Regions from separate parts of the Streptomyces sp. NPDC020489 genome, predicted to be linked through region 1. Evidence: riboswitches for the same ligand, from Rfam matches in the RefSeq annotation. Region 1 holds a riboswitch; the other holds the start of a gene.

The links. A riboswitch is a leader RNA that binds a small molecule or an ion and turns the genes downstream of it on or off. The one in region 1 is predicted to bind S-adenosylmethionine.
Positions count from the first base shown of each region.
Region 2: another riboswitch for S-adenosylmethionine. It lies ahead of thrC (threonine synthase); the one in region 1 lies ahead of ACH41F_RS02700 (aminotransferase class V-fold PLP-dependent enzyme).

Region 1 covers NZ_JBIRUZ010000001.1:600,128-615,747, forward strand. The annotation lists gene ACH41F_RS02685 (Rieske 2Fe-2S domain-containing protein) at 1-918, shown strand, start outside; gene ACH41F_RS02690 (cytochrome b N-terminal domain-containing protein) at 915-2,555, shown strand; gene trpD (anthranilate phosphoribosyltransferase) at 2,678-3,742, shown strand; SAM riboswitch class IV at 3,981-4,097, shown strand; gene ACH41F_RS02700 (aminotransferase class V-fold PLP-dependent enzyme) at 4,250-5,611, shown strand; gene ACH41F_RS02705 (PQQ-binding-like beta-propeller repeat protein) at 5,676-7,883, shown strand; gene ACH41F_RS02710 (Lrp/AsnC ligand binding domain-containing protein) at 7,918-8,199, opposite strand; gene ACH41F_RS02715 (rhomboid family intramembrane serine protease) at 8,242-9,000, opposite strand; gene ACH41F_RS02720 (hypothetical protein) at 9,164-9,403, shown strand; gene ACH41F_RS02725 (NYN domain-containing protein) at 9,442-10,785, shown strand; gene ACH41F_RS02730 (NlpC/P60 family protein) at 11,018-12,052, shown strand; gene ACH41F_RS02735 (NlpC/P60 family protein) at 12,312-13,325, shown strand; gene ACH41F_RS02740 (hypothetical protein) at 13,358-14,548, shown strand; partial or broken gene ACH41F_RS02745 (MATE family efflux transporter) at 14,668-14,946, shown strand; gene ACH41F_RS02750 (glycosyltransferase 87 family protein) at 14,907-15,620, opposite strand, start outside.
Region 2 covers NZ_JBIRUZ010000006.1:404,435-420,054, forward strand. The annotation lists gene murQ (N-acetylmuramic acid 6-phosphate etherase) at 47-982, shown strand; gene ACH41F_RS18945 (PTS transporter subunit EIIC) at 1,000-2,361, shown strand; gene ACH41F_RS18950 (hypothetical protein) at 2,374-2,766, opposite strand; gene ACH41F_RS18955 (Scr1 family TA system antitoxin-like transcriptional regulator) at 2,883-3,722, shown strand; gene ACH41F_RS18960 (DUF397 domain-containing protein) at 3,706-3,894, shown strand; gene ACH41F_RS18965 (ankyrin repeat domain-containing protein) at 3,905-4,876, shown strand; gene ACH41F_RS18970 (hypothetical protein) at 4,970-5,536, shown strand; gene ACH41F_RS18975 (MFS transporter) at 5,591-7,039, opposite strand; gene ACH41F_RS18980 (metallophosphoesterase) at 7,152-8,015, opposite strand; gene ACH41F_RS18985 (NADH:flavin oxidoreductase) at 8,142-9,323, opposite strand; gene groL (chaperonin GroEL) at 9,485-11,107, opposite strand; gene ACH41F_RS18995 (cold-shock protein) at 11,446-11,652, opposite strand; gene ACH41F_RS19000 (MoaD/ThiS family protein) at 12,094-12,369, opposite strand; gene thrC (threonine synthase) at 12,457-13,740, opposite strand; SAM riboswitch class I at 13,758-13,913, opposite strand; gene ACH41F_RS19010 (glucosyl-3-phosphoglycerate synthase) at 14,054-14,998, shown strand; gene ACH41F_RS19015 (trehalose-6-phosphate synthase) at 15,084-15,620, shown strand, end outside.

The DNA.
Region 1 (15,620 bases):
GAGCGGGCCGCCCGGCGGTCCGAGCGCACGGTGGCCATGCTGTTCACGGTGTCGATGCTGGCCACGGTCGCCTTCATCGTCTCCTACGTGGCGGTGCCGCACGACAGGTCGATCTTCGTCTTCCCGATCGGTCACATCAACGCGCTGAACTTCGCGCTCGGTCTGACCCTCGGTGTGGCGCTCTTCTCGATCGGCGCGGGCGCGGTCCACTGGGCCCGCACCCTGATGTCCGACGAGGAGATGGTCGACGAGCGGCACCCGATCGCCGCCCCGCCGGAGCTGCGCGAGAAGGTCTTCGACGACTGGAAGGCGGGCACCAAGGAGTCCGCGATCGGCCGTCGCAAGCTGATCCGCAACACGATGCTCGGCGCGCTCACCCTGGTGCCGCTCTCCGGCGTCGTGCTGCTGCGCGACCTCGGCCCGCTCCCCGGGACCAAGCTCCGCCACACCATGTGGAAGAAGGGGCTGCTGCTCGTCAACATGAACACGAACGAGCCGCTGCGCCCCTCGGACGTCGCCGTCGGTTCGCTCACCTTCGCCAAGCCCGAGGGCCTGGAGGAGCACGACCACGACTTCCAGACGGAGATCGCCAAGGCGGCCCTGATGATCGTCCGCATCCAGCCGGACGACATCAAGGACAAGCGCGAGCTCGAGTGGTCCCACGAGGGCATCGTCGCGTACTCGAAGATCTGCACCCACGTCGGTTGCCCGATCTCCCTGTACGAGCAGCAGACGCACCACGTGCTCTGCCCCTGCCACCAGTCCACCTTCGACCTCTCCGACGGTGCCCGAGTGATCTTCGGCCCCGCCGGTCACGCCCTGCCGCAGCTGCGCATCGCCGTGAACGACGAGGGCTACCTCGAAGCGCAGGGCGACTTCGAAGAGCCTGTCGGTCCTGCCTTCTGGGAGCGCGGATGAGCACCAACGCGAACACCGAGTCCGCCCGCGACCGCGGGAAGGCACCGGCCGGCGAGAAGTTCGCCGACTGGGCCGACGGCCGACTGGGGATCTACTCCCTGGCCAAGGCCAACATGCGCAAGATCTTCCCCGACCACTGGTCGTTCATGCTGGGCGAGATCTGCATGTACAGCTTCATCATCATCATCCTCACGGGTGTGTACCTGACGCTGTTCTTCCACCCGTCGATGAACGAGGTGGAGTACCACGGCAGTTACGTCCCGCTCCAGGGTCAGCTGATGTCGGAGGCGTTCAGCTCCACGCTGCACATCTCCTTCGACGTCCGTGGCGGTCTGCTCATCCGGCAGATCCACCACTGGGCGGCGCTGATCTTCCTCGCCGGCATGTTCGTGCACATGATGCGCGTGTTCTTCACGGGCGCGTTCCGCAAGCCGCGTGAGGTCAACTGGCTGTTCGGCTTCCTGCTGTTCGTCCTGGGCATGTTCACCGGCTTCACCGGTTACTCCCTCCCGGACGACCTGCTCTCCGGCACCGGTGTGCGCTTCATGGAGGGCGCGATCCTGTCCGTGCCGATCGTCGGCACGTACCTGTCGTTCTTCCTGTTCGGCGGCGAGTTCCCGGGCGGCGACTTCGTGGCCCGCTTCTACTCGGTCCACATCCTGCTGCTGCCGGGCATCATGCTCGGCCTGATGGTGGCGCACCTGATCCTGGTGTTCGTCCACAAGCACACGCAGTACGCGGGTCCGGGCAAGACCAACAAGAACGTCGTCGGCATGCCGCTGTTCCCGGTCTACACGGCCAAGGCCGGAGGCTTCTTCTTCCTGGTCTTCGGTGTCATCGCGGTCATTTCGGCCATCGCCTCGATCAACCCGATCTGGGCCATGGGTCCCTACCGGCCCGACCAGGTGTCCACGGGCGCCCAGCCGGACTGGTACATGGGCTTCTCCGAGGGCCTGATCCGTGTCATGCCGGGCTGGGAGATCGACTTCTGGGGCCACACGCTCGTCCTGGGTGTGTTCATCCCGCTGATGATCTTCCCGCTGGTCCTGGTCGCGATCGCGGTCTACCCGTTCATCGAGGCCTGGGTCACCGGCGACAAGCGCGAGCACCACATCCTGGACCGCCCGCGCAACGCCCCGACGCGTACCGCCTTCGGTGTCGCCTGGCTGACGGTGTACTTCGTGCTGCTGATCGGTGGCGGCAACGACCTGTGGGCCACGCACTTCCACCTGTCGATCAACTCGATCACCTGGTTCGTCCGGATCGCGTTCTTCGTCGCGCCGGTGCTCGCGTTCATCGTCACCAAGCGGGTCTGCCTCGGCCTCCAGCGCCGCGACCGGGACAAGGTGCTGCACGGCCGCGAGTCCGGCATCATCAAGCGCCTGCCGCACGGTGAGTTCATCGAGGTGCACGAGCCGCTCAGCCAGGAGCAGCTGCACACGCTCACGGCGCACGAGCAGTACAAGCCGGCCGAGATCGGCCCGACGGTCGACGAGAACGGCGTCGAGCGCAAGGTGAAGGGTTCCGAGAAGCTGCGCGTCAAGCTGAGCAAGGCTTACTACGGCGAGGAGTCCCAGATCCCCAAGCCGACCGTCGAGGAGTACAAGGAGATCACGAGCGGCCACGGCCACCACTGATCGCTGCGCTCGCCACGCGCGCCCGCAGGGCCCCCGTCCGGTCTTCGGACGGGGGCCCTGCCGCGTGCTCCGAGCTGGATAGGGTGGGCCCACCACGTTCTACGACAACCAGGAGCGGCCTGATGAGCGCTGTGACCCCCGCTGGAGGCGACACCGCGGCGGGCCGTTCCTGGCCCGAGGTGCTGAGCACCCTGCTCGGCGGGCGGGACCTGACCGCCGGTGACACGGCGTGGGCCATGGACCGCTTCATGAGCGGCGAGGCCACGGACGCCCAGATCGCGGGCTTCATGGTGGCCCTGCGGGCCAAGGGCGAGACGGTCGAGGAGATCACCGGTCTGGTGGAGGCGATGTACGCCCACGCCCAGCCGCTGGACATCCCCGGCCCCGCCGTCGACATCGTCGGCACCGGCGGCGACCGGGCGAAGACGGTCAACATCTCCACGATGTCCGCCATCGTGATCGCGGGCGCCGGTGCCAAGGTCGTCAAGCACGGCAACCGGGCCTCCTCCTCGGCGAGCGGTTCGTCCGACGTGCTGGAGAAGCTCGGCATCAACCTGGACCTGTCGCCCGCGCGGGTGGCCGAGGTGGTGGACGAGGCCGGCATCACCTTCTGCTTCGCGGCCAAGTTCCACCCCTCGATGCGGTTCGTCGGCGGGGTCCGACGGGATCTGGGGATCCCGACCTCCTTCAACCTCCTCGGCCCGCTGACCAACCCCGCCCGGGTCACCGCCTCGGCGGTCGGCTGCTTCGACACCCGCATGGCGGGGCTCATCGCGGGGGTGCTCGCCGAGCGCGGTTCCTCCGCGCTGGTCTTCCGCGGCGACGACGGCCTGGACGAGCTGACGACCACGGCCACCTCGCACGTGTGGATCGTCCGCGACGGCACGGTGCGCGAGGAGGCCTTCGACCCGCGGGACGTCGGCATCGAGCTGGTGCCGGTGGAGGCCCTGCGCGGCGCGGACGCCTCGTTCAACGCCGAGGTCGCGCGACGGCTGCTGGACGGCGAGACCGGCGCGGTGCGGGACGCCGTGCTGCTCAACTCGGCCGCCGCGCTGGTGGCGCTGACACCGACCGGGGCGCCGCTGGTGGACCAGATCAGGGCCGGCATGGAGAGGGCCGCCGAGTCCATCGACTCCGGCGGGGCCAAGCGGACGCTGGAGCGCTGGGTGGCGGCAAGCAACGCGTAGCGCCGGCCTCGAGAGGCGGCACCTCGTCAGCGCGGCTGAGCGGGGGGCGGCGGGGCGTCGACGCGACAGGGGTCCCAGGAGTGGGGGAGTCGGCAGCCTCGGGGCAGTGCGGAAGGCGCGCCGGCTCCCGCGACGCCGGCATGATCCGCCGGGCGGGCCCCGGCGTGCCCCGGCTGTCGTCCCGCGATCCGGACACGGGTTGCGGGGCGACGATCACATCGCGTACGTTCCTGTACCAGGTCATGAGTGACAGTCATGAGGCCCCGGCCGACTGTCCGGCAACCCTCCGTCCGTGGCGGGGTGCCCCGGGTGAGGACCAGGTCGTAGGCAGCGAGGTCTACGACAAGCGCGGACCCCTCGAGATACCAGGGGTCCTGGTCGTCGAGGAGCCTTCCGTGAGCAAGCGAATGCGATAGGGCCGCCGAGCCCCGCCTCCGCGCACCCTTCTCTTTTCCTTTTCCCGCATGCCGTGCCGTCCTTCCGCATGCCCTCTCACGGGAGTTCCCCATGTCTGTCTCCACCGCTGCCGCCGCCCAGACGCTGTGCGCCCCGCTGCCCGTTCTGGGGCGTGATGTCACCGTCCCGCTCGTCACGGGCGGCGAGACCACCTATGCGGCCCTCGACTACGCGGCCAGCGCCCCCGCCCTCCAGCGGGTCTGGGACGACGTGGCGGCCTACGCCCCCTACTACGGCAGCGTCCACCGGGGTGCCGGCTACCTCTCCCAGCTCTCGACGGACCTGTTCGAGAACGCCCGCCGGACCGTCGCGGAGTTCCTGGACTGCCGGGACGACGACCAGCTGATCTTCACCCGCTCCACCACGGACTCCCTCAACCTGCTGGCCCAGGCCCTCCCCGCCGACTGCCAGGTCTTCGTCTTCGAGACCGAGCACCACGCGAGCCTGCTGCCCTGGCAGGACGCCCGGGTCAGCTACCTCGACGCCCCGCGCACCCCGGCCCAGGCCGTCGAGACCCTGGAGAAGGCCCTCGCCGACCGCGCCCCCCACGGCCCGGCCCTGGTCTGCGTGACCGGCGCCTCCAACGTCACCGGTGAGCTGTGGCCGGTCCGTGAACTGGCCGCCGCCGCCCACGCGCACGGCGCCCGGATCGTGCTGGACGCCGCCCAGCTGGCCCCCCACCACCCGGTGTCGGTCCAGGACCTCGACGTCGACTGGGTCGCCTTCTCCGGGCACAAGCTGTACGCCCCCTTCGGCTCCGGCGTCCTGGCCGGCCGCGCCGACTGGCTCGTCGCGGCCGACCCCTACCTCGCCGGCGGCGGCGCCAGCCGGAAGGTCACCCGGCGCGAGGACGGGGGAGTGGACGTGGAGTGGCACGAGAGTGCTGCCCGCCACGAGGCCGGTTCCCCCAACGTCATCGGCGCCTACTCCATCGCCTCCGCCTGCAAGGCCCTCACCGAGGCCGGCTTCGACACCCTGGTCGCCCGCGAGCAGCACCTGATCGAGAAGGTCCGCCAGGGTCTCGCCGAGGTCCCCGAGGTCCGCGTCCTGTCCCTCTTCGGGGACGACGCCCCCCGGGTCGGCGTGATCTCCTTCGTCGTCGAGGGCTGGAACAGCTCCCACTTCGCCGCCGCCCTCTCCGCCGAGTACGGCATCGGCGTGCGCGACGGCCTCTTCTGCGCCCACCCCCTCGTGCGCACCCTCCTCGGCAGCGACCCGCAGACCCAGGGCGAGTGCGGGGCCCCGGAGGCCGCGCCCGGCGAGAAGTCCCTGAACGCGATCCGGGTGAGCTTCGGTGCGGGCACGCCGGACGAGCACGTGGAGCGGTTCGTGACCGCGGTGCGCGAGCTCGTCGCCGAGGGGGCGAAGTGGACGTACCGCACGGAGGACGGCCGTTGCGTCCCGGCGGTCTGACCTGCCGACAGGCCTGCTATACCCTGCCTCCTCGAGAGGTTCACGCGGGACGGGGGAGCGGGAAGTGCAGGCGCTGCGCGCGACGGACCCACGCAGGATCGGCCCGTACGAGGTGCGGGGCCGGCTCGGCTCGGGCGGTATGGGCGAGGTCTATCTCGCCGAATCGCGGACGGGACTGCGGCTGGCGGTGAAGGTCGTGCGGTCCGAGTACGCCCAGGACCGCACCTTCCGCGCCCGGTTCCGGCAGGAGGTGCGGGCCGCCCAGACGGTCGGCGGGTCCGGGACGTACACCGCGCGGGTGGTCGACGCCGATCCCGAGGGCGAGCACCCCTGGATGGCGACCGAGTTCGTGACGGGGCCGAACCTCCGGGACGCGGTGCTGGACGGCGGGCCCCTGCCGGAGCCGGCGGTCCGGGTGCTGGCGGGGGCGCTGGGCGAGGCGCTGGCCGCGATCCACGCCAAGGGCATGGTCCACCGCGACCTGAAGCCGTCCAACATCCTGCTGGCCCCCGACGGCCCCCGGGTCATCGACTTCGGGATCGTCCGGGCGCTGGAGGCGACGGCGATGACCCGTACGGGTGCGATCGTCGGTTCGGTCGGCTATGTCTCCCCCGAGCAGATCCGCAACGGCGGGCAGGTCGGTCCGCCGAGCGACGTCTTCGCGCTGGGCGCGGTGCTGGCGTACGCGGCCAGCGGCCGTGAGCCCTTCGGGGAGGGGCAGGACTCGGTGATCCTGCTGCGCGTGCTGACCCGGGACTTCGACCTGAAGGGCGTGCCGGAGGGACTGCTGCCGCTGGTGGAGTCGTGTCTGCGTGAGGAGCCGGGAGAGCGGCCGACGCCCGAGGCGGTGGTCGAGGCCGTGGGGCACACGGCGGGGTCGCTGCGGGAGAGCGTGCGGGCGGGCTGGTTCACGGCCGCCGCGCCGGACCCCGTGGCCGCCAGGGCGGACGGACGGTGGGTTCCGCAGGGGGAGCGGGAGAGCCGGGTCGAGTACGTGGCGCCGGTGACGGTGACGGACGCGGTGGTGCCGGGCGCCCCCGAGGCGCCCGTGCCGTCGGCCGCGACCGCGCCGGAGACGGTGGGCTCCCGGCCGGTGCCCTCGCGGCGCGGGCTGCTGCGGGCCCTGGCGGGCGGGGCCGTGGTCGCCGGTGCCGGGGGAGCGGGCGGCTGGTGGTGGCTCAAGGAGTCCGACGGCGGCGCGACAGGCGACCAGTCGGGTGCGGGCACGCCGACCGTGGCGAAGAAGGCGACCGTGAGCTGGACGTACGACGTCGGCGCGCCCAGTGTGGCCGACGGGCCCTGCGGTGCCCTCTCCGCCGACGGCGGGGTGTTGTACGTCGCCGTGGAGGGCGGGACCCTGCGGGCCGTGGGCAGCGACGGCGCCGAACGCTGGAAGGTGAGCCTCATCGAGGGGCAGGCCACCGTCACCAGGCCGGTCGTCACGGACGACGGGATCTTCATCGCCGTGGTCACCGACGAGGAGGCCGCGCAGGGCGGACCGGCCGCCCCGGGACGGCTCGTCGCGGTGAGCGTCAGAGGCGAGCAGATGTGGTCCAAGACGCTGCCCAGCGGCTACTTCCGTCAGCCCGTGGCCCTCGGGGACACCGTCGTCGTCGCCAGTGCGGTGAGCGCGTTCGACGGCAAGGGCATCGTCCAGGCGTACGACACCACGGGCAACGTGCGCTGGGACGCGTCACTGGGCGGGGGGCCGACGGAGAGCCCCGTGGTGGCCGACGGCGTGCTCTATGTGCCCAGCTACGACAACCACCTCTACGCGCTCGCCGACGACGGCGCCACCGTGCTGTTCAAGGCCGACCTGAAGGGCGATGCCGACCGGCCCGCCGTGCACGGCGGCACCGTGATCGTGAGCCCCGGGAACGACGCGCACGACCTGCTCGGGCTGGACCTCAAGGGGAACCTGCGCTGGCGGAAGGCGGGCCTCGCCGGTTCGTACGTCGCGGCCGAGGGCGTGGACACCTTCGACTTCCTGGGGGTGGCCGACGACGACGCCGTGCTCAGGGCGCTCACCAGGGACGGGGACGTCGTCTGGGAGTACTCCACCGGCGGGGCCTGCTCGGACCCGGCGCTGGTGGACTCCACGATCTATGTGCGCGCGGACACCGACGTCCACGCCCTGGACACGGACGGCAAGATGATCTGGCGGGCCGGGGCGGGCGTGGACGGAGGCGCCGTCCTGACGCCCGTGGTCACCGGCCGCCGCGTCTACGCCGCCACGGCCAAGGGCATCACCGCGCTCGACGTCGAGGGCTAGTGCCGCGCCGGGGCGAGCGTCGCCTGCCGCGGCGCTAGCTGTCCAGCCCGATCGCGAACGCCGCCTCCAGGTCGTGCTGGGAGTACGTGCGGAAGGCGACGTGGGTGTCGGTGCCCTCGACGCCCGGGATCTTGCTGATGTTGCCAGGGATGACCTCGGCGAGGTCCTCGTGCCGCTTGACCCGGACCATGGCGATCAGGTCGTAGGTGCCGGTGACGGAGAAGACCTCGCTGACGGAGTCCAGGGCCGCGATCGACTCGGCGATCTCGGGGATCCGGTCCACGCTGGTCTTGATGAGGACGATCGCGGTGATCACGGCTGGTTCTCTCCCTCGGGGGCCGCTGCTGGGGCTCTCACCCTACTCGCGGTCCACCTGGCCCGGTTGGTCCGCCGGGGGTCCCGGGGCCGCTCCCCGGAAGGGCACGGCGGGGGCGCGGCCGAAGCGCACCCACGCGAAGGCGAAGCCCAGGCCGAAGCCCACCAGATGGGCCAGGTACGCCACCCCGGGGCCGCGCGAGGCCTGCCCCGCCGCCAGCCACTGGAGGGCCGCCCAGAAGGGCAGCACGACCCAGGCCGGGAAGCGCAGGGGGAGGAAGAAGAGGAACGGCAGCAGGCTTGTCACCCGGGCCCCGGGGAAGAGATACAGAAACGCCCCGAGCACCGCCGAGATCGCCCCCGAGGCGCCGACCAGGGACTGTTCGGACTCGGCGTTGGCGGCTGCGTAGCCCAGCAGCGCGAGATAGCCGCAGCCCAGGTAGAAGAGGGTGAACTGGACGCGGCCCATCCGTTCCTCGGTCATCCCGCCGAAGACGTAGAGGAAGAGCATGTTGCCGAGGAGGTGGACCCAGCTGCCGTGGACGAAGAGTGCGGTCGCCGGGGTGAGCAGGGCTCGGGCCGAGCCCTCGAACAGTTCTGCGGGGACGACACCCCAGCGGTGGAAGTAGGCGCGCTGGGCCGCGAGCAGCTCGTCGCCGGTGCCGTACGCCGGGTTGAGTCCCGCCGGCGGACCGATCACGAAGAGCGCGCAGCACAGGGCGATGAGGCCGTAGGTCACCGGCGCGGACCGCCACAGCGACCTGCTGGCCCGGGCGGCTCCTGCGCTCCAGTTGCTGATCATGAACACAGAGCATGACGTAACGGGACGCAAGCGGGCAGACCGCCTCGCCGCCGTGGACGGACCAGCGGCGAGTCCCCGCCAGGCCGTAGGGTTACCGCCACACGCCCGGCCGCCCGGTGCGTCGCGGACAATGGAAGACCTAGAAGGAAAGAGCTCAGTCACGATGACGGTTCCCCTGCCGACCGCCTCGACGCGCTGGCGCTGCAGCCTGTGCGGCAACCTCACGCGCTTCGATGTGACCCGCTCCTCGAAGGTCGTCGAGTACGTCCACCTCGACCTGGCCGGTGAGCCGAACGTCGAGGAGCGTGAGGTGGTCAGTGAGACCATCGAGTCGGTCCGCTGCCGCTGGTGCAACGCCGTGGACCAGGTGGAACTCGTGGACAGGCCGGGCGCCGGCTCCTGAGGGAGCGGGCCTCGCCGCAACGGTTGGGGTGTTGACGGATGGTGGAGAGCGCAGGCGGGGGGCCGGGCGACGGCGCCGCTGAGGTGCTCGACCGTCCGCTGCCCGAAGGTGTGCGCCGACGCGTCGTGCAGATCGTCTCCGACGGCTTCGGCGGGCTGACCGTCGGTGAACTGCCCGCACAGCTCAGACAGTACGCGCGGTTCGCCCCCAACCGGCGCGCCAAGTTCGCGGGCAACGCGATGGCGGCGGCGCTGGAGACGGACCCGCTGTTCCGGCAGCGGATCGGGGAGAAGTTCAGAGAGGCCCAGCCGGAACTGGCCGGCGCCCTCGACTCCGGCTCGCCGCCCCCGGCCGCGGACCCGCTCGACGTGGCGGCCGCGGCCTATGTTCTGCGCCCCACGGGCTGGGTGAAGCTCGTGACGGCCGCCGGCGAGGAGGCGCAGCGGGCCGACGCCGAGCGCGCCGACGAGGAGAACCGGGCCGAGCTGGAACGGCTGCGCGGGGAGCTGGCGCTCGCCCGGGAGCAGACCCGGAGCGAGACCGAGCGGCTGCGCGCGGAGCTGGAGTCGGCCAAGAAGGAAGCCGAATCGCTTCACCGCAAGCTGCGGGCCGCCCTCAGCGACGTCAAGCGCGGTGAGGCCGCCCTGCGCAAGCTGCGGGGCGAGATGGAGTCGGTCCGGGCGGAGGCACACACCCAGGTGTCCGCCTCCGAGGGCGAGGCGCGGCGCCTCAAGGCCCGCCTGGGCGAGGTCGAGGCGGCGCTGGAGGCCACCCGGCGGGCGGCCAGGGAAGGGCGCAGCGTCGAGGACATGCGGGTCCGGCTGCTGCTGGACACCGTGCTCGACGCCGCCCAGGGGCTGCGCCGCGAGCTGGCCTTGCCGCCGGTGTCGGTGCGCCCCGCCGAGACCGTGGACGCGGTGGAACCGGGCCGGATGACCCCGAAGGACATCGCGGCGCGGGCGCTGTCCGAGCACGACCCCGCGATCCTGGACCAGTTGCTCGCCCTGCCGCAGGCGCATCTGGTGGTCGACGGCTACAACGTCACCAAGACCGGCTATCCCCAGATGCCGCTGGAGAAGCAGCGGCTGCGGCTCCTCGGCCAGCTCTCGCAGCTCGCCGCGCAGACCGGGGCGGAGGTGACGTGCGTGTTCGACGGGGCCGAGCTGGCCGCGCCGGTGCTGCTGGCGCCGCCGCGCGGGGTGCGGGTGCTGTTCTCCAAACCGGGCGTCACGGCCGACGAGTTGATCCGCCAGCTGGTGCGCGCCGAGCCGCCGGGGCGGCCGGTCATCGTCGCCTCCACCGACCGTGAGGTGGCGGACGGGGTGGCCAGGGCGGGGGCGCGGCCGGTCGCCTCCGCGATGCTGCTGAAGCGGCTTTCCTGACCCCTGCGTATCACCTGCCCCAAACGTCAAAGCCCGGGCTCAATGCCCGAATTGGCGCAATCGTCACGCAACGTAGGGTCAAGCGGGCATCACCGCACGTGAGTTGTGTGTAAAGAATGCAGCCTGTGACGGGTTTTTTCGCGTGAGGATTTGAACTGATCACAAGAAGGTCACTAGGGTCTGGGCTCGAACCTCCGAACGGGTGATCACTCACAAGAAGGAGCTCACCTCCGTGGCGTCCCACCGTCGACCCAAGCAGCCCAGTCGCACGCGCGTGACCGTGCTGACCACCGCTGCTGCCGCTGCCGTCGCTCTGAGCGCCAACGCCGCCAACGCGGCGCCGAGCGAGAAGCCCAGCAAGGACGAGGTCAAGTCCAAGGTCGACAAGCTCTACGAGGAGGCCGAGCAGGCCACCGAGAAGCTCAACGGCGCCAAGGAGAAGCAGGAGAAGCTCCAGAAGGAGATCTCCACCATCCAGGACAACGTCGCCCGCGGCCAGGAGGAGCTCAACGAGCTCCGCGACTCCATGGGTCTCGCGGCCGCCGCCCAGTACCGCACGGGCAGCATCGACTCCTCCCTCCAGCTCTTCCTGTCCTCGAACCCGGACGACTACCTGGACAAGGCCTCCACGGCCGACCAGCTCAGCGCCCAGCAGGTCGAGGCGCTGAAGAAGATCCAGGAGAAGCAGCGCGAGCTGGCCCAGGAGCGTTCCGAGGCCTCCGAGAAGCTCAAGGACCTCTCCAGCACCCGCACCGAGCTGGCGAAGAAGAAGAAGGAAGTCCAGGGCAAGCTCGCCGAGGCGCAGAAGCTCCTCAACACCCTGACGGCCGCCGAGAAGGCCGCCATCACCGCCGAGGAGAACCGCGCCAGCCGCTCCGCCACCGAGCGCGTGGACCTCGGCAGCACCGCCCCGGCCTCCGGCCGCGCGCTGGCCGCCTTCCAGGCCGCCCAGAGCAAGATCGGCTCGCCGTACGTCTACGGCGCCTCCGGCCCCTCCTCCTTCGACTGCTCGGGCCTGACCTCCTGGGCCTTCGCCCAGGCCGGCGTCGGCATCCCCCGCACCTCGCAGGCCCAGGCCAACTACGGCACCAAGATCTACAGCCAGTCCGACCTCAAGGTCGGCGACCTGGTCATCTTCTACGGCGACCAGCACCACGTCGGCTTCTACGCCGGCAACGGCCAGGTGCTGCACGCCCCGCGCACCGGCACGGTCGTCCGCTACGAGTCGATCAACAACATGCCGTTCCAGTTCGGCGTCCGGATCTGACCCGCCCCCAGGGACCGATTCACCCTGAGGGTCCACCTCAAGATCACGACACCGCGCCGCCCGAACGGGCGAATCGCGCCGACGTGAACTGACCCCACGCCCCGCCCATGACCTGCGTCCTAGGCGGGGCGTCACTGTGTGTGCCCACGGAGGTCGTTGGTCGGCGCCCGGTCACGGGGCTACTGTCTGCCGCGTTTCCCCGAGCGACACCGCTCCGGGGGAAGGTCCTTGTCCGCCAGCGGAAGGAGTGCGGCTTCCCGTGGGGTTCCATCGCCGCCTTGTACCGTCCGGGTTCGACCGGGGCGCCAGTGCCGCGCTCTGTGTCCTGTCAGCCACCGCCGCGGCCCTCGGGGTCGTACCGGCGTCGGCCGCGCCGCACGACGACACCCGTGCCGAGGTGGACCGTCTCTACGAGGAGGCCGAGAAGGCCACCGAGGCCTTCAACAAGGCCGACGAACGCGCCGACGCCCTCCGCGAGGAGGTCGGCACCGCGCAGGACCGGATCGCCCGCCAGCAGGAGCGCATCAACTCCATGCGGGACGCGCTCGGTTCGCTGGCCGGCGCCCAGTACCGCGCGGGCGGCCTCGACCCCTCCCTCGCCCTGCTCTTCTCCGACGACCCGGACGACTACCTCGACAAGGCGGCCGCCCTGGACCGGATCACCGCCCACCAGGCCGGTGAGCTGAGCGACCTCCAGGAGGCGATGCGCGAACTCACCCAGGAGCGCGCGGAGGCGACCGGGAAACTCGCCGAGCTGGACCGGAGCCGCAAGGCGGTGGCGCTGCACAAGCGGACCGTGGAGAAGAAGCTCGCCAGGGCCCGCGCGCTGCTGAACTCCCTGCCGTCCGAGGAGCGCGCCGCCTACGACCGTGCCTCCCGCTCCGGCCGCGAGGAGATGCCCGACCTCTCGGGCGCGGTCCCGCCCAACGGCCGCGCCGGTGCCGCGGTCGCCGCCGCCCGTGCCGCGCTCGGCAAGCCGTACGTCTGGGGCTCCACCGGCCCCTCCGGCTTCGACTGCTCGGGCCTGATGGTGTGGTCGTACCGCCAGGCCGGGGTCTCCCTGCCGCGTACCTCGCAGGCCCAGCGCCACGCCGGACGGCAGGTCCCGCTCTCCCAGGCGCAACCCGGTGACCTGGTCACCTACCGTTCCGACGCCAGCCATGTCGGCATGTACGTGGGCAACGGCCAGGTGATCCACGCGCCCTACCCCGGCGCTCCGGTGCGTTACGACCCGGTGGGCATGATGCCGGGGGCGACGGTCACCAGGGTCTGACCTTCGCCCGCTGCCCGCCGTACGATCGGGAAGTGGCTGGTCGAGGGCGGGTGCCGATGCACGGTGTCGTGCTGCTGTGTCTGCTGCTCGTCTCCTTGGTGGGATGCGGCGGCGGACCCGCCTCCGACACCGCCCGGGCCGACGTCCAGCGGTTGCTGGACCGGCGCTCGGCCGCCGTCCTCGACCGGGACCGGGCGGCCTTCCGCAGGACGGGGGACCTGGGCTGGTTCGAGAACGCCCGGGGAGTGCCGTTCGCGGCCTGGGCGTACCGGCTGACGGATCTGCGCCGGGACGGTGCCACGGCCACCGCCGAGGCCGAACTCAGCTACCGGATACAGGGGTACGACAACGCGCCGGTCAGCGTCGGCCGCACCCTCACCCTGAGTCTGGACGCGGGCGGCCGGTGGTACGTGGACACGGAGAAGCCCGCCGAGAAGTCCGCCGAACAGCTGTGGGACCAGGGCGAGGTGGCCGTCGTGCGCGGCGAGCACAGCCTGGTGATGGGCGCCGAGCAGTCGACCGAGGCGCTGCACTCCTACGCCGACCTCGCGGACCACGCGGTGCCGGCCGTCTCGGCGGCGTGGGGCACCGACTGGTCCCGGCACGTCGTCGTCCTGGTGCCGGACTCCCTGAAGGGCATGGCGGGGCTGCTCGCGTCCCCCACCTCCTCGTACCGCGGGATCGCGGCCGTCACCACCGGCGAGACGGGCGCCCCGGCGAACGCGCCCGCGGACCGGATCATCGTCAACCCCGACGCGTACGGCGTCCTCGGCGACGTGGGCAAGCAGGTCGTGCTCACTCACGAGACCACCCATGTCGCCACCCGCGCCCACACCACCGCGGCCACGCCGTTGTGGCTGTCCGAGGGGTACGCCGACTTCGTGGGCTATCTCGGATCCGGCCGCTCGCCCGTCCAGGCCGCCCCCGAGCTGTGGCGGGCCGTCAGGGACGGGCGGGTGCCCGAGGCGCTGCCCGAGGACGCCGACTTCGGGTTCGGCGGCGACGCGGCCGAGCTCGCGCGGGCCTACGAGAGCGGCTGGATGGCCTGCCGGATGGTCGCGGAGCAGTGGGGCGAGCCGAAGCTGCGGGAGTTCTACCAGGCGGTGGGCGCGCACAAGGAGCGGGCCGGGGCGGTCGAGGAGGCGTTGGAGCGGGTGCTCGACACGAACCTGGACGACTTCACCGCGCGGTGGCGGGACCATCTCCGGCTTCAGCTCGGCTGAGCCGCTCGATGGCCTCCTCCAGCCAGGTGCGCTCCGCCTGCCCGGTCGCCCGGGCCACGCGCAGCATGCCCTCGCGGAACAGGCCGCCGCTGTCCTCCGCGCGTCGGTGAGGGAGAGGTCTGTTCCTGCGCTGCGTCGGGCCCTATCTGCTGCTCGCGGCCTGCTTCATCGCGCTCGGTGGGGTCTTCGAGGGCAGCGGCGGCGCCCCGGTGCTGCTTCGGGTGACGCTGCTCGGCACGGCGCTCCAGCTGCCGCTGGCGTACGTCCTGTCGGGGTTCGGGCTGCCGGGGGTGTGTCTCGCGCCGGCCCTGTCCATGGCGGTGCAGTGCGCGGTGGTCCTCCGGGTGGCGGCCCGGCGTCAGGAGGTGACCGAGCTCTCCGTGGTGCGGGTCGCCTGAGGGGGCGGCGGCGTCTCGGTCCGGGCCGCCACCGTGGAGCGCCACAGCTCCACCGCCCCGAGGACGGTGGCGGTGACCAGCAGGCCGTTGCGGAGGAACAGCAGGGTGACGCCGAGCCCGTCGCTCGCGACGACGTTGCCGAAGTAGACCGGGAACTCCAGGACCGTCACGAAGGAGGCCAGCAGCACGATCAGGGCCGGCGCCCCCATCCGGCTGGCCCGGAAGCACAGACAGACGGCCGCGAGACCGATCAGCCACACCATGTACTGCGGGCTGATCACCCGGCTGGTGGTGGTGAACATCAGCACCGCCACGAAGGCCGCGTCGGCCGCGGTGTGCGCCTGGAACCGGGTCGCCGTCAGCCGCCACAGCAGCAGCCAGCCGAAGACCAGGCCGGTCAGGGCGAGGGCGGCCGTGCTGACGACGTTCACCCAGGGGCCGAGGAACTCCACCGAGCCGTAGTTGAGCAGCACCTGTCCGTCCCAGCCGTACCGCCGGGCCACATGGAAGACGAGGGAGCCCAGCGACTCCACCTCGGTGCCGCGGTCGGCCTGGAAGGTCAGGAAGGCGAAGGCGCCGGGCATGGTCACCGCGAACAGCGCCGCGAGGCCGGCCGCGGTCACCGCCGCCGCCGTCCAGGTGCTCCGCCTGCGCACGGCCACCAGCAGCAGCAC
Region 2 (15,620 bases), on a different contig from region 1:
CGCAGAGTGCCACCTCACAAAGAGCCGCCTGAAAGAGCCACCCCCCATGACTTCCACCTCCGAGCCCCGGGATCTGCGCGCCGAGCTGGCGACCCTGACCACCGAGGCCTTCCGTCCCGAGCTGGCCGAGATCGACCGGCTGCCCGTGCTCGACATCGCGCGGCTGATGAACGCGGAGGACGCGACCGTCGCCGCAGCCGTCGCCGCCGGGCTGCCCGCGATCGCCGCCGCCATCGAGGACATCGCCGACCGGATGAGCCGCGGCGGACGTCTGGTCTACGCCGGTGCCGGTACCGCGGGGCGCCTCGGCGTGCTGGACGCCTCCGAGTGCCCGCCGACCTTCAACACCGACCCCGCGCAGGTCGTCGGCCTGATCGCGGGCGGCCCCGCCGCCATGGTCACCTCGGTGGAGGGCGCCGAGGACTCCCGGGAGCTGGCCGAGGCGGACCTGGACGCGCTCGGTCTGCGGGCGTCCGACACGGTGGTCGGCGTCTCCGCCTCCGGCCGCACCCCGTACGCGATCGGCGCCGTCGAACACGCCCGCGCCCGGGGCGCGCTGACGGTCGGGCTGTCCTGCAACGCGCACAGCGCGCTCGCGGCGGCCGCCGACCACGGCATCGAGATCGTCGTGGGCCCGGAGCTGCTCACCGGCTCCACGCGTCTGAAGGCGGGCACGGCCCAGAAGCTGGTCCTCAACATGCTGTCGACGATCACGATGATCCGCCTGGGCAAGACGTACGGGAACCTGATGGTCGACGTCCGCGCCTCCAACGAGAAGCTGCGCGCCCGCTCCCACCGGATCGTCGCGCTCGCCACCGGCGCGGCCGACGAGGAGATCGAGCGGGCCCTGGCCGCCACCGACGGGGAGGTGAAGAACGCCATCCTGGTGCTCCTCGCCGACGTGGACGGCCCGACCGCCACCCGCCTTCTGGAGGACTCCGGCGGCCATCTGCGCGCCGCGCTGGCGGCGGCGGGCGGCTGACCCGCACGCTCGGGGGCGTGCCTACCTCGACCGATCTCGCCGCCGCCCTCCTCCCCCTCGTCGGCGGCCCCGCGAACGTCACCTCCGTCGCCCACTGCATGACCCGGCTGCGCCTCGGCCTGGTGGACCGCTCGCTGGTGGACGGGGAGGCGCTGCGGGCGCTGCCGGGGGTGCTGGGCGTGGTCGAGGACGACACGTACCAGATCGTGCTCGGCCCGGGCGCGGTGGCGCGGGTGACGGCCGACTTCGAGGCGCGCCTGCGCAAGGAGGCGCAGGGGGCCCGCAACGCGACCCCGGTGAAGCTGGCGCTGCGCCGCGTGGCGAACGTCTTCGTGCCGCTGATCCCCGCCCTGATCGGCTGCGGCATCCTGGCCGGTCTCAACGGCCTGCTCCTGAACCTGGGCCTGCTCCCCTCGCTGACCCCCGCCCTGGGCGCGATCGCCACCGCCTTCATGGCCCTGATCGCGGTCTTCGTCGGCCACAACACGGCGAAGGAGTTCGGCGGCACCCCGGTGCTCGGCGGCGCGGTCGCGGCCATCGTGGTCCACCCCGGCGTGGCGAAGGTGACGGCGTTCGGGGTGACGCTGGCGCCGGGGCAGGGCGGGGTGCTGGGCGCGCTGGCGGCGGCGCTGCTGGGGACGTACGTGGAGAGGTGGTGCCGCAAGCGGCTGCCGGGGACGCTGGACGTGCTGCTCACCCCGACCCTGACCCTCCTCGTCTCCGGTCTGGCGACGCTCTACGTCCTCATGGCCACGGCCGGCGCGGTCTCCTCCGCGATCGGCACGGCGGCGGACTGGCTGCTGACGACCACCGGCGCCCTCGCGGGCCTGGTCCTGGGCGGCCTGTTCCTGCCCCTGGTGATGCTGGGACTGCACCAGGCCCTGATCCCCGTCCACACCACCCTCATCGAACAGCAGGGCTCCACGGTCCTCCTGCCCCTGCTGGCCATGGCGGGCGCGGGCCAGGTCGGCGCCTGCCTCGCGGTCTACGTCCGGCTGCGCCACGACGAGCCGTTGCGCACGACGATCAGGTCGGCCCTCCCGGCAGGGCTGCTGGGCGTGGGCGAGCCGCTGATCTACGGGGTCTCGCTCCCGCTGGGACGGCCGTTCCTGACCGCCTGCGTGGGCGGCGCGGCCGGGGGCGCCTTCGTCGGGCTGTTCGCGATGCTCGGGCAGCGGGTGGGGGCCACGGCGATCGGACCGTCGGGGTGGGCGCTGTTCCCGCTGCTGGCGGGGGACGGCGGGCTGGGCGCGGCGGTGGCGGTCTACGGGGGCGGGCTGCTGACGGGGTACGCGGTCGGGTTCGGGGCGACGTACGCGTTCGGGCTGCCCCGAGGCTCAGCGGCCTCGCAGCCGCCGCGCCCCGGACGCCCCACCTGACCCACAGCGGCCTCAACAGGGCATCCGGCCCTCCCTGTTGAGCCCCCGCACCCGCGCCCGCAGCACCTCCTCGTCCGACGCGGCCCCCACCGCCCCGGGCGGACAGTCCCACTCCCGGCCGCCCCCGACGGGCCGCAACTGCACCGCGCCGCCGACATGCCCCATGACCTCGCCGACCCGCCCGTCCCGCTCGTCGAGCGCGTACGTCCCGACCGCCGGCTCCTCGCCCCGCAGCACCGAGGCCAGCCGCTCGGCCGTACGGACGTTGCAGCGGCCGAGGTCGACGAGTGCGAAGGGTTCACCGGTGGCGGCGGACACGGCGTCCACGCGGAGCGAGGGAAGGACGACTCCGGCACCCACGAGCGCCTCCCGCAGGGACGCCACGACTTCTTCGGTCGACCGCACACTTGCCTCCGTATGCACGCAGAGTTCACCGTTCGCGACACAGAGTGGCGAACCCGGCCCTAACCTGGCCATACAGGGATTCCCAACAACTACTGGTGCTGGGCCGGGGGTTGCACATGGCAGGACCGAAGGACCTCGATCCGTCGTCGTCACCGAGGGCGTTGCTGGGAGCGGAGCTACGGCACGCGCGGGAGAAGGCGGGACTGAGCCAGGACGAGCTGGGGCGGCGGCTGTTCGTGAGCGGGACGTTCATCGGGCAGCTGGAGGCGGGGACGCGCAGAATGCAGCCGGACTGCGCGCGGATGCTGGACGAGGTACTGGGCACCGAGGGGTTCTTCCAGCGGAACTGCGTCGCGGCGGCGAAGTCCAAGTACCCGGAGCACTTCGCGGAGGCAGCGGAGGCGGAGGCACAGGCCACGGTGATCCGCGAGTACGCGCCGCTCCTGATCCCCGGGCTGCTCCAGACACCCGCGTACGCACGGGCGGTGAACCAGGCCTACGACCCCACAGCGCCGCAGGAGACCATCGACGAGTGGGTGGACGGCCGACTGGAGCGGATCAGGCTGCTCGACCACCCAACAAAGCCGTTGTTGTGGACGGTGCTTGACGAGGCTGCGTTACGTCGGCAGACCGGCGGCCCCGCGGTGATGGCAGAGGCCCTGCGCCACATCGCTGACCTCACCCGCCGGAACCGGGTCCTCGTGCAGGTCCTGCCGTTCGACGCGGGAGCGCACTCGGCGATGCAAGGGGCCCTGAAACTGATGGAGTTCGAGGATGCCCCTCCGCTCGTCTACCGCGAAGGGGTGCGCATTGGTCGGGTCGAGGACGACCCGGCGACGGTCGCCCAACTGAGGTTCACGTTCGATCTCCTTGTCGCCTCCGCCCGCCCACGTCAGGAGTCCCTGGCCCTGCTGGAGACGATGGCGCAGGATTACCTCCATGAGGAACATCCCTGAGATCTGGCGCAAGTCGAGCTACAGCGGCGGCGGTGGCGACAACTGCCTCGAAGTCGCCGACGGCCACCCCACCACCGTCCCCGTCCGGGACTCCAAGAACCCCCGCGGCCCGAAGCTCGTGTTTGGGGCGGCGAGTTGGGCCGCCTTCGTCGAGGCGGTGAAGACCCCGTAGGGGGCGCGTGATGGCGGGTCGGGGCGAGGGCTGGGCCGGCATGGACTACCGGGGCTGGCAGGACCACGAGGACGTGCGGCGGCGGCTCGACGCGGGTGCCGATCCCGAGGCGTGGGGCGCGGGCGGCTCGCGGCCGCTGCACCGGGCGGCGGTGTTCGGCTCCCCGGAGGTCGTCGCGGAACTGGCCCGGCGGGTGGCGGACGTCGACGCCCTGGAGAACGGCACGACGGCGCTGTGGGAGGCGCTCACCTACGGCCGCGCGGAGAACGCGCGCGCGTTGGCCGAGGCGGGGGCCGACCCCTGGCGGCCCGGGTTCGGCGGTTGGTCGGCGGGCCGCCTGAGCCTGGCCGGCCCCACCCCGGACCTGTTCCGCCCGCTGCCCGAGGGGGTGCCGGACCTGACCGAGGCGGAGCGGGCGGTCGCGCGGGAGGGCCGGCGGCTGCGCGCGGCGGTGGGCGCGCCGGACCACGACGGCTTCGGGCTGGCCTGCGTGGCCGGGATCGACGCCGCGGAGGCGATCCGCCGCCTGGAGGCGACACCGGCGGACGGCGAGGTGATCGCCGAGCTGCTGGAGGAGCCGTACGCCCTCGACACGGAAGAGACCCTGCGGCTCGTCGGCGTGACGACGGTGCCGGGCGGCTGCGTCGTCAGCCAGCCGTGGGGGTACGCCCCGAACCAGCCGGGTATCCAGAAGCCCCTGTCGGTGGGCACCGTCTGCTACGGCCTGTACGCCAACCCCAAGAGCGGCAACCAGGGCAGCATCTACCGCGACGGCACCGGAGAGGCCTGGGACCTGCATCCGGGCGGCGGTCCCGACGAGGGCCAGAGCCCGCGAGAGGTCCTGTTCTCCTACGTCCACCATGGCAACGCGGTCACCCATGCCCTGGCCTTCGCCGGTCTGCGCCCCACGGACGCCAGAGGGGTCACCGGCGTGCCGGACACCTGGGTGGAGTTGCCGGAACGCGACTACTGGGCGCCGTGACGGCGTGGGCCGTTGTCGGTGCCCAAGCGTCAGCGCCCGGGCGAGCGCCGGGCCGGTTACCGAAAACCCCGAGGACTGCGCAGACTGATAGCCATGAACCACGCCCAGCTCACCGCCCTGGGCCGCGCCCTCCGCCTCCTCGGCGAGCACGGCGAGGCCCTCACCTCCGACACCCCGGACGCCAAGCTGCACGAGGTCAAGGCCGACATCAGGCGTGCCCTGGAGCTGCTGGACGACAGTGTCACCGCCGCCGCCCCCAGCACCCGGTGCGCCGAGCACCCGAACGGTCCGGTCGACGAGAACGCCCCCGACCTGTGCCTGCTGTGCGAGACCCGGCGCCGCGCCGCCCGCCGCGCCGAGATCAACGGCCCGGCGGCGCAGGCCGGTTCCGTCACCGCCCCCTCCCGGTACGGGGTCCGCGAGGACCGGCCCCGGCCGCAGCAGCGGTGGCTCCCGGAGATGTGGAACGGGCAGGAGTGGCAGCTGTGCGGCACGCCGAGGCGGGACCGGCGGGAGGCCGAGATCTACCTCGCCGCCCAGCGCCGCGGCCCGCGCGCCGCGATGGCGTACCGGCTGGTGCACGAGTTCACCGACTACGAGGTGCTGCGGGTGTGGGGCACGCCGGTGAAGGTGGACATCGAGCCGCTGGGCAACCTGTAGCGCGAGGGCCCGCCGCGATCGCCGCACCGGGCCCGACCGACCGCGATGCGGGTGCTACGGCTTCGCCGCGAGTTCTTCGGCCGCCTCCACCGGTGCCGCCTCCCCCGCGACCGGCTGCCGCGGGATGAACGAGGCCACCGCGAAGGCCAGCAGCGCCGCGCCGGCGCCCACCGCGAGGACCGCCTTGAAGCCGTTCTCCGAGGGCAGCGCGTAGCCGCCGAGGTCGGTCGTCATCTGGGCGAGGACCACCCCGGCGACGGCGCTCGCGGACGACGTGCCGATGGACCGCATCAGGGTGTTGAGGCTGTTCGCCGCGGCCGTCTCGCTCGCCGGGACCGCGCCCATGATGAGGGCGGGCATCGAACCGTAGGTGAAGCCGATCCCGGCGCCGATGACGCAGGCGGTGAGGACGAAGTGCCACACCTCGGTCATCAGGACGATGTTGAGGCCGTAGCCCGCCGCGACGATCAGCGCGCCGATCATCAGGGTCGTCCTGGGGCCGCGCGCCTTCGACACGGCCGCCGAGATCGGCGCCGTCACCATCATCACCAGGCCGGACGGGGCCATGACCAGACCCGCGACGAGCATCGACCTCCCCAGGCCGTAGCCGGTCTGCGCGGGGAGCTGGAGGAGCTGCGGCAGGACCAGGGACATGGCGAACATCGCGAAGCCGACGGCGATCGAGGCGAGGTTGGTGACCAGGACCTGTCGGCGGGCGGTGGTGCGCAGGTCCACCAGCGGCTGCTCGGTGCGCAGCTCGAACCAGCCCCAGGCAAGCAGGACCACGACCGCCGCGACGAACAGGCCGAGCGTCGTGCCGCTGGTCCAGCCCCAGTCGGCGCCCTTGGAGATGCCGAGCAGCAGGCAGATCAGTCCGGCCGCCATGCCGACGCCGCCGACCAGGTCGAAGCGGCCACCGGTACGGACCCGGGACTCCGGGACGAACAGGGCCACCAGCGCGACGGCGACCACGCCCAGCGCCGCCGAGGTCCAGAACAGGACGTGCCAGCTGAAGTTGTCGGCGATGAGGGCGGCGGCCGGCAGACCCAGGGCGCCGCCGATGCCGAGGGAGGCGCTCATCAGGGCGGTGGACCCGGCGAGGCGTTCCGCGGGCAGTTCGTCCCGCATGATGCTGATGCCGAGCGGGATCACACCGGAGGCCAGCCCCTGGAGCACCCGGCCGATGATCATCGGCGCGAGCGAGTCGCTGAGCGCGCACACCACCGAGCCCGCGACCAGCATCACGCCGCTGACCAGCAGCATCCGGCGTTTGCCGAACATGTCGCCGAGCCGGCCCGTCACCGGTGTCGCCACGGCGGCGGCGAGCAGCGTGGCGGTCACCGCCCAGGCGGTGTCGGAGGCGGGCGCGTCCAGCAGCCTCGGCAGCTCCGGGACGATCGGGATCACCAGGGTCTGCATCAGCGAGACCACGATTCCGGCGAAGGCCAGCACCGCGACCACGGCGTTCGGTCGTGGTGGTGCGACGGCGGGGACGGCGGACATGAGGGGGCCTCCATCGGCGTAGTGATTGACCGAGGCAACAGTAAATCAGTTGCTTGACTTACTCAAGAGTTCTGGGTCGGCCGCCGGCCCCGCGCCGGACGGAAGAAGGCCGTCAGTCGCCGTACCGCTCGACGAGGGAGCGCACCGTGTCCTCGTCCAGCTCGTAGACCGTCTCGTGGGCCCGGGGGTCACGGGCGTGGAAGGTGTGGAACAGCGGACTGACCGGGCCGCCGAGGACGACCAGGGACGCCGAGGCCCCGCGCACCGCGCGTTCCGTCCCGGGGGCCGTGGTCAGGTCGATGCGGTTGACCACGCCGGGTGTCACCCACACCGGGACCGACTCCAGCAGGCCGCAGAGCTGGAGGTGGAAGTGGCCGGTGAGCACGACCCGGACGTCGGTGCCGCGGATCACGGCGGCCAGGTCGACGGGGTCGCGCAGCCCGAAGAGCTGCTGGAGGGGGTTGTCCAGCGCGAAGGGCGGGTGGTGGAAGGCGAGGACGGTGCCGTGCGGCGCCGGGGTCGCCAGGACCTCGCGGAGCCAGTCCAGCTGGACGGCGCTCAGCTGCCCGTGCACCTGCCCCGGCACGAGCGAGTCCAACGTGACGAACCGCCACCCCGCCACGGTGCTCACCGCGGCCCGCTCCCCCGCCGCCGACTCCAGCACCCGGCCGGGCGCCGGATGCCCGCTGCCCAGCACCTCGGCGAACGCCGCACGCTCGTCGTGGTTGCCGGTCGTGTAGAAGACGGGCACGTCCCCCTTGCCCCGGGCGAACTCCCCGACCAGCTCCCGTACGGCCCGGTACGCCTCCACGGTCCCGTCGTCGGCGAGGTCCCCGGTGACGACGACGGCGTCGACGCCTTGCACATGCCGGAGTTCGGCGAGCATGAGGCGCAGCGAGTCGTGGGCGTTGACGCCGTGCCGGTTGGGGGCGTCGGCGCGTGCGAGGTGGGTGTCGGAGAGATGAAGGATTCTCATCTTGCGCAAGCTAGCGCGAGTTGCCGTGCGTTCTCAGGTGTTTTCAGCCTGTCCGGCGGGTGCGGACGAGGTGCTGCGGGCCGGCGGGGGCCCGGGGGCGCGCGCCCCCGCCGGCCCGCGGCGGGGTCAGCTCAGCGAGCGCAGCGCCGCCGCGTCGTACGGCTTCAGCTCGTCCGTCCGGCCCGCCAGCACCTTCGCCGCCCACTGCGGATCCTGGAGCAGCGCGCGGCCGATGGCGACCATGTCGTACTCCTCGCGCTCCAGGCGGTCCAGGAGGTCGTCGATGCCGCGCACCGGGGAGCCCTCGCCCATGAAGCCCTTGATGAAGTCGCCGTCGAGACCGACCGAGCCGACGGTGATGACCTGCTTGCCGGTGAGCTTCTTGGTCCAGCCGGCGAGGTTGAGGTCGGCGCCGTCGAACTCGGGCAGCCAGTAGCGGCGGGTGGAGGCGTGGAAGGCGTCGACGCCCGCGGCGGCCAGCGGCGCGAGGATGGCCTCCAGCTCCTGCGGGGTCTCCGCGAGCCGGGCGTCGTAGGCCTCCTGCTTCCACTGCGAGTAGCGGAAGATGATCGGGAACCCCGGCGAGACGGTCTCGCGCACGGCGGCCACGAGCTCGGCGGCGAACCTCGTCCGGGCGACCGCGTCACCGCCGTAGGCGTCGGTGCGCCGGTTGGTGCCCGCCCACAGGAACTGGTCGACCAGGTAGCCGTGGGCGCCGTGGATCTCGACACCGTCGAAGCCGATGCGCTCGGCGGCGGCCGCGGCCTCGGCGAAGGCGCCGATGACGTCGTCCAGGTCGCGCTGGGTCATCGCCCGGCCGGTGGGCTCGTCGGCGCCGGGGCGCAGACCGGAGGGGCCCATGGAGGGGGCGTCCGGGACGGGGCCCTTGCCCGGGGTGCGGGTCATGCCGATGTGCCACAGCTGCGGGACGATCGTGCCGCCGGCCGCGTGCACGTCCGCGGCGACCTTCGCCCAGCCCGCGAGCTGCTCCTCGCCGTGGAAGCGCGGGACGCGGTTGCTCTCGCCCGCCGAGTCGTGACCGACGTAGGTGCCCTCGGTGACGATCAGGCCGACCCCGGCCGCCGCCCGGCGCGCGTAGTACGAGGCCACGTCAGCGCCGGGCACGCCGCCCGGGGAGAACATGCGCGTCATGGGCGCCATGGCGATGCGGTTCGGGATGTCGAGGCCGTTGATCGAGATCGGCCGCGAGAGGACCTCGGCGGCGCGGGTGGGGGCGGGGGCGGTCACGTGGGGGCTCCTCGGGGACGGACGGGCCGGGGCGATACCGGCTGGTATGTGCACGCGCATGAACACTACGCACGCTTCAACCGCCGCAGCCACCGCGCTCGTCCCGAAGACCCTGTGATCCCGCACACGCCGGACAGCGGGCGGACGGGGAACGCCCGAGGGCGGCACCCCTTGGGGTGCCGCCCTCGGAACGAAGGACAGGCGATCAACCGTCAGGTCGATCAGAAGTCCATGTCACCGCCCGGCATGCCGCCACCGGCAGGCGCGGCGGCCTTCTCCGGCTTGTCGGCGATGACGGCCTCGGTGGTGAGGAAGAGCGCGGCGATGGAGGCGGCGTTCTGAAGAGCGGAACGCGTCACCTTCGCCGGGTCGATGATGCCGGAGGCGATCATGTCGACGTACTCACCGGTCGCGGCGTTCAGGCCGTGGCCGACGGGCAGGTTGCGCACCTTCTCGACGATGACACCACCCTCGAGACCACCGTTGACGGCGATCTGCTTGAGCGGGGCCTCCAGCGCCAGCTTGACGGCGTTGGCGCCGGTCAGCTCGTCGCCCTCCAGGTCCAGCTTCTCGAAGACCGAGGAGGCCTGGAGCAGGGCCACGCCACCACCGGCGACGATGCCCTCCTCGACGGCCGCCTTGGCGTTGCGCACGGCGTCCTCGATGCGGTGCTTGCGCTCCTTGAGCTCGACCTCGGTCGCGGCACCGGCCTTGATGACGGCGACGCCACCGGCGAGCTTGGCCAGGCGCTCCTGGAGCTTCTCGCGGTCGTAGTCCGAGTCGCTGTTCTCGATCTCGGCGCGGATCTGGTTGACCCGGCCCTGGACCTGGTCGGCGGAGCCGGCACCGTCGACGATGGTGGTCTCGTCCTTGGTGATGACGACCTTGCGGGCGCGACCCAGGAGGTCCAGGGTCGCGTTCTCCAGCTTGAGGCCGACCTCCTCGGAGATGACCTCGCCGCCCGTGAGGATGGCGATGTCGCCGAGCATGGCCTTGCGGCGGTCACCGAAGCCCGGGGCCTTGACGGCGACGGACTTGAAGGTGCCGCGGATCTTGTTGACGACCAGGGTCGACAGGGCCTCGCCCTCGACGTCCTCGGCGATGATCAGCAGCGGCTTGCCCGACTGCATGACCTTCTCCAGGAGCGGGAGCAGGTCCTTGACGGAGCCGATCTTGGAGTTGGCGATCAGGATGTACGGGTCGTCGAGCGACGCCTCCATCCGCTCCATGTCGGTGGCGAAGTACGCCGAGATGTAGCCCTTGTCGAAGCGCATACCCTCGGTGAGCTCAAGCTCCAGACCGAAGGTCTGGGACTCCTCGACGGTGATGACGCCTTCCTTGCCGACCTTGTCCATCGCCTCGGCGATGAGCTCGCCGATCTGGGTGTCGGCGGCGGAGATGGAGGCCGTGGAAGCGATCTGCTCCTTGGTCTCGACATCCTTCGCCTGCTCGAGCAGGGCACCGGAGACGGCCTCGACGGCCTTCTCGATACCGCGCTTGAGAGCCATCGGGTTGGCACCGGCGGCCACGTTGCGCAGACCCTCGCGCACCAGGGCCTGGGCCAGGACGGTCGCGGTCGTCGTGCCGTCACCGGCTACGTCGTCGGTCTTCTTCGCGACTTCCTTGACCAGCTCGGCGCCGATCTTCTCGTACGGGTCCTCGAGCTCGATCTCCTTGGCGATGGACACACCATCGTTGGTGATCGTGGGGGCGCCCCACTTCTTCTCGAGGACGACGTTGCGGCCCTTGGGGCCGAGCGTCACCTTCACGGCGTCCGCGAGCTGGTTCATGCCGCGCTCGAGGCCGCGCCGCGCCTCCTCGTCGAACGCGATGATCTTGGCCATGTGAAGTGGTCCCTCCAGGACTGGGGGTGATTCCTTCGGACCGCGCCCGCGCCCGCGACGGACGGCTCGCACACCTCGTGGTTCCTTGCCCCACCTGGCTTGCGGGCCTCACCGACCCGGTCCTCGTTGTCACTCTCACCTTCAGAGTGCTAACGCCAATGATTAGCACTCGACCCCGTCGAGTGCAAGCGCCTCTCCGGGATCGTCCAGGCCCCGCACGGGCTCCGGGCAGGCGCGGAAGGGTCTGCGGGCACGCCGAAGGGCCCGCACCCATGACTCCCCATGAGGTGCGGGCCCTTCGAAGAAGAACGTCGCTGCTAGTTCAGTCGGCGCGTGCTTCAGCCGGTCGCCAGTCGGACCATGTCCGCCTGCGGCCCCTTCTGGCCCTGCGAGATCTCGAAATCGACCCGCTGACCCTCTTCCAGGGTGCGGTAGCCGTCCATCTGAATCGCGCTGTAGTGGACGAATACATCCGCACCACCGTCGACCGCGATGAAGCCGTACCCCTTCTCCGCGTTGAACCACTTGACGGTGCCCTGAGCCATGCCTAACTCCCCTATTACTGGCCCTTGCACAGATCCACACTTCGCGGATCCGGGTCAGACCTCACCCCCCACGGATTGGGGGCGTGCGCCGGAACGCGTCGACCGCGGCTGAATGTATCTGTCCAACTGCCGTCTGCAACAGGTCAATCGGACGAGAATTCTGGACGCGAAGGGTCCGGAATGTAGTGAGAATTCGCCCGAACTCGGGGCAAGTCGGGCTCCACAAATGGCGCAAAATTCGCAGAAGAACCGCACACTTTGGCTGCTTCTCATCGCCTGCGAAGCAGGAACTCATATGCGGCTGGCATGAGGAGTGGAGCGGGTTCCCCAACTGTACCGCGCTCAACCATAGAGAATTGCCCCCTCCGCTTCTCTCACGGAGGGGGCAATTCGATGAACACTCGGTAATCGGCGTTACCCAGGGTAACGAAAGGAGGCCGGTCAGCCTCCCGCGACCGCCGGGATGATCGAGACGCCGGCCCCGTCCGGAGTGGCCGTCTCCAGGCCCTGCTCGAAGCGGACGTCGTCGTCGTTGACGTACACGTTGACGAACCGGCGCAGCTTGCCCTGGTCGTCGAGCACGCGTGCGGCGATACCCGTGTGGTTCTTCTCCAGGTCGGCGATGACCTCGGCGAGGGTCGCGCCCTCGGCGGTCACTTCGGCCCGGCCACCCGTGTAGGTGCGCAGGATGGTGGGGATGCGGACGTTGACGCTCACGTGGAAACCTCCGGTCGGGATGACGCACCCAGGGGCGCGGGGAACTGCGCGGCCGGCCCCGCGGGCCCGCAGACGAACAACTACCTGTCAGGCGAGCCCAGCCTCGCGGAAGGAGTCGAGGCTGGGGCGGATGGTCGCGGTCAGACCCGTACCCGCCACCGCGTCCAGCGTCTTCAGTCCGTCGCCGGTGTTCAGGACGACGGTCGTCAGCGCCGGGTCCAGCAGCCCGCTGTCGATCAGCTTCTTCGTGACACCCACCGTCACGCCACCCGCCGTCTCGGCGAAGATGCCCTCGGTCCGCGCCAGCAGCTTGATCGCGTCGACGACCTGCTCGTCGGTGACGTCCTCCACCGCGCCGCCGGTCCGGCGCGCGATGTCGAGCACGTAGGGGCCGTCGGCGGGGTTGCCGATGGCGAGGGACTTGGCGATGGTGTTCGGCTTCTGGGGACGGACGACGTCGTGGCCCGCCTTGTAGGCGACCGACACCGGCGAGCACCCCTCGGCCTGGGCACCGAAGATCTTGTACGGCCGGTCCTCGACGAGCCCGAGCCTGATCAGCTCCTGGAGCCCCTTGTCGATCTTCGTGAGCTGCGAGCCGGAGGCGATGGGCACCACCAGCTGGTCGGGCAGCCGCCAGCCGAGCTGCTCGCAGATCTCGTACGCCAGGGTCTTGGACCCCTCCGCGTAGTAGGGCCGCAGGTTGACGTTGACGAATCCCCAGCCCTCGCCGGCCGGGTCGCCGATCAGCTCGGAGCAGAAGCGGTTCACGTCGTCGTAGTTGCCCTCGATGCCGACGAGCTCGCCGCCGTAGACCGCGGCCATGACGACCTTGCCCTGCTCCAGGTCGTGCGGGATGAACACGCAGGACCGGAAGCCGGCGCGGGCGGCGGCGGCGCCGACGGCACCGGCGAGGTTGCCGGTGGAGGAGCAGGACAGGGTGGTGAAGCCGAAGGCGCGGGCGGCCTCCAGGGCCTGGGCGACGACACGGTCCTTGAAGGAGTGCGTCGGGTTGCCGGAGTCGTCCTTCACGTACAGGCCGCCGGTGACGCCGAGCTCGCGGGCCAGGTTGTCGGCCTTGACGAGCTGGGTCCAGCCGGGGTTGATGTTGGGCTTGTCGGCCACGTCCGCGGGGACGGGCAGCAGGGGCGCGTAACGCCAGATGTTCGCGGGTCCCGCTTCGATCCGCTTGCGGAGGTCCTCGGTGTCGTAGGCCGAGAAGTCATAGGCGATCTCGAGCGGGCCGAAACACTCCTCGCACGCGAAGACCGGGCCGAGGGGCACGCGGTGACCGCACTCGCGGCAGCTGAGAGCCGCGGCGGGGCCGAGGTCTACGGTGGTTTCGGTGGTGCTTGCAACAGTCTGCGCAGCCATGGAGGCGAGGCCCTTTCTCCTCATCTTCCTCACGACGCATCTCGCCGTGAGACGGATTTGGCACCTTCCCTAGTCGGGAGCCTCGCTGAGCGATCAACAGTGATCTACGAGAACCGACTGGAGGGTTGCCGGGGCTTCATCGGGCCGTATCCCTCTGCCCCTCTGGATGAGCGGTATGAAGTTGTGTGAACGGCGGGCCACCCTGGACATGCGATGGTCATCCGCGTTGTTCAAGACTGTAACCGACGACCAGGACAGTTGAGAGAGTCGTCCGAACCGCGAGATGGATCACACACGTTAGGAGCCGCGCACTGTGCTGAACGAAGTCGAGCGCTGGCTGACCACCCGGTCCTGGTCCCTGACCGATCGCCCGCTCCACCAGATCCTGGCGGCCAAGCAGCGCACGGGCCAGTCGGTCAGTGTGGTGCTGCCCGCGCTCAACGAGGAGGAGACGGTCGGTGACATCGTCTCCGTGATCCGCCACGACCTCGTGCTCCAGGTCCCCCTGGTCGACGAGATAGTCGTCGTCGACTCGGGCTCCACCGACCGTACGGCCGAGGTCGCCGCGGCGGCCGGCGCGACCGTGGTGCACCGCGACGAGATCCTGCCCCGGATCCCGGCCGTGCCCGGCAAGGGCGAGGTGCTGTGGCGGTCGCTGCTGGTGACCCGCGGCGACATCGTCTGCTTCATCGACGCCGACCTGAGGGAGTTCTCCTCCGACTTCGTCTCCGGGATCGTGGGCCCGCTGCTCACCGACCCGGGCGTCCACCTCGTCAAGGGCATGTACGACCGTCCGCTCGGCGGCGCGGCGGGCCAGGGCGGCCGGGTCACCGAACTCATGGCCCGCCCGCTGCTGAACATGCACTGGCCGCAGCTGGCCGGGTTCGTGCAGCCGCTCGGCGGCGAGTACGCGGCCCGCCGCTCCCTGCTGGAACGGCTGCCGTTCCCGGTCGGCTACGGCGTGGAGCTCGGCATGCTCGTGGACGCGCTGCACCTGGTGGGCCTGGACGCGCTGGCCCAGGTGGACGTGGGTGTCCGCAAGCACCGCCACCAGGACGGCCAGGCCCTCGGCCGGATGTCCGCCGCGATCTACCGCACGGCCCAGCTGCGCCTGGCCCGCGGCCACCTCATCCGCCCGGCCCTGACCCAGTTCGAGCGCGGCCAGGACGGCTTCGAGCCCCGCACGCACTCTGTGGACACCGAGGAGCGGCCGCCGATGGCGGAGATCGCGGAGTACGCCTCCCGGAAGGTGGCCTGACCTCGGGCGGGTCACGGCGGGCACGGTTCCGTATACGGCGAACCCGTACGTTTGAGCGTTTACGGGTCGGGCTAGGTTGAGGCGTATGGCTTCCACGCAGTCTGACCAGGGTGCCCGAGTGCTCGTCGCGTCCAACCGCGGCCCGATCTCCTACGAGGTGCGGCAGGACGGCACGCTGTCCGCCAAACGCGGCGGCGGCGGGCTGGTCTCCGGACTCTCCGCGATCGGGTCGGACGCGGACTCCCTGTGGGTGTGCTCGGCGCTCTCCGACGGGGACCGCGAGGCGGTCCGGCGCGGCGCGGGCGAGGCAGGGGTCCGCATGCTCGACATCCCCGCCGACGTGCACGCCGACGCGTACAACGGCATCGCGAACTCGGTGCTCTGGTTCGTCCACCACATGCTGTACCAGACCCCGCTGGAGCCGGTCTTCGACGCGGAGTTCCGGCGCCAGTGGGCGTCCTACGAGACGTACAACCGCGCCTTCGCCGAGGCGCTCGCCCAGGAGGCCCGCCAGGGCGCCGCGGTCGTGGTGCAGGACTACCACCTGACGCTGGTGCCCGGGATGCTCCGCGAGCTGCGCCCGGACCTGCGGATCGGCCACTTCTCGCACACCCCCTGGGCG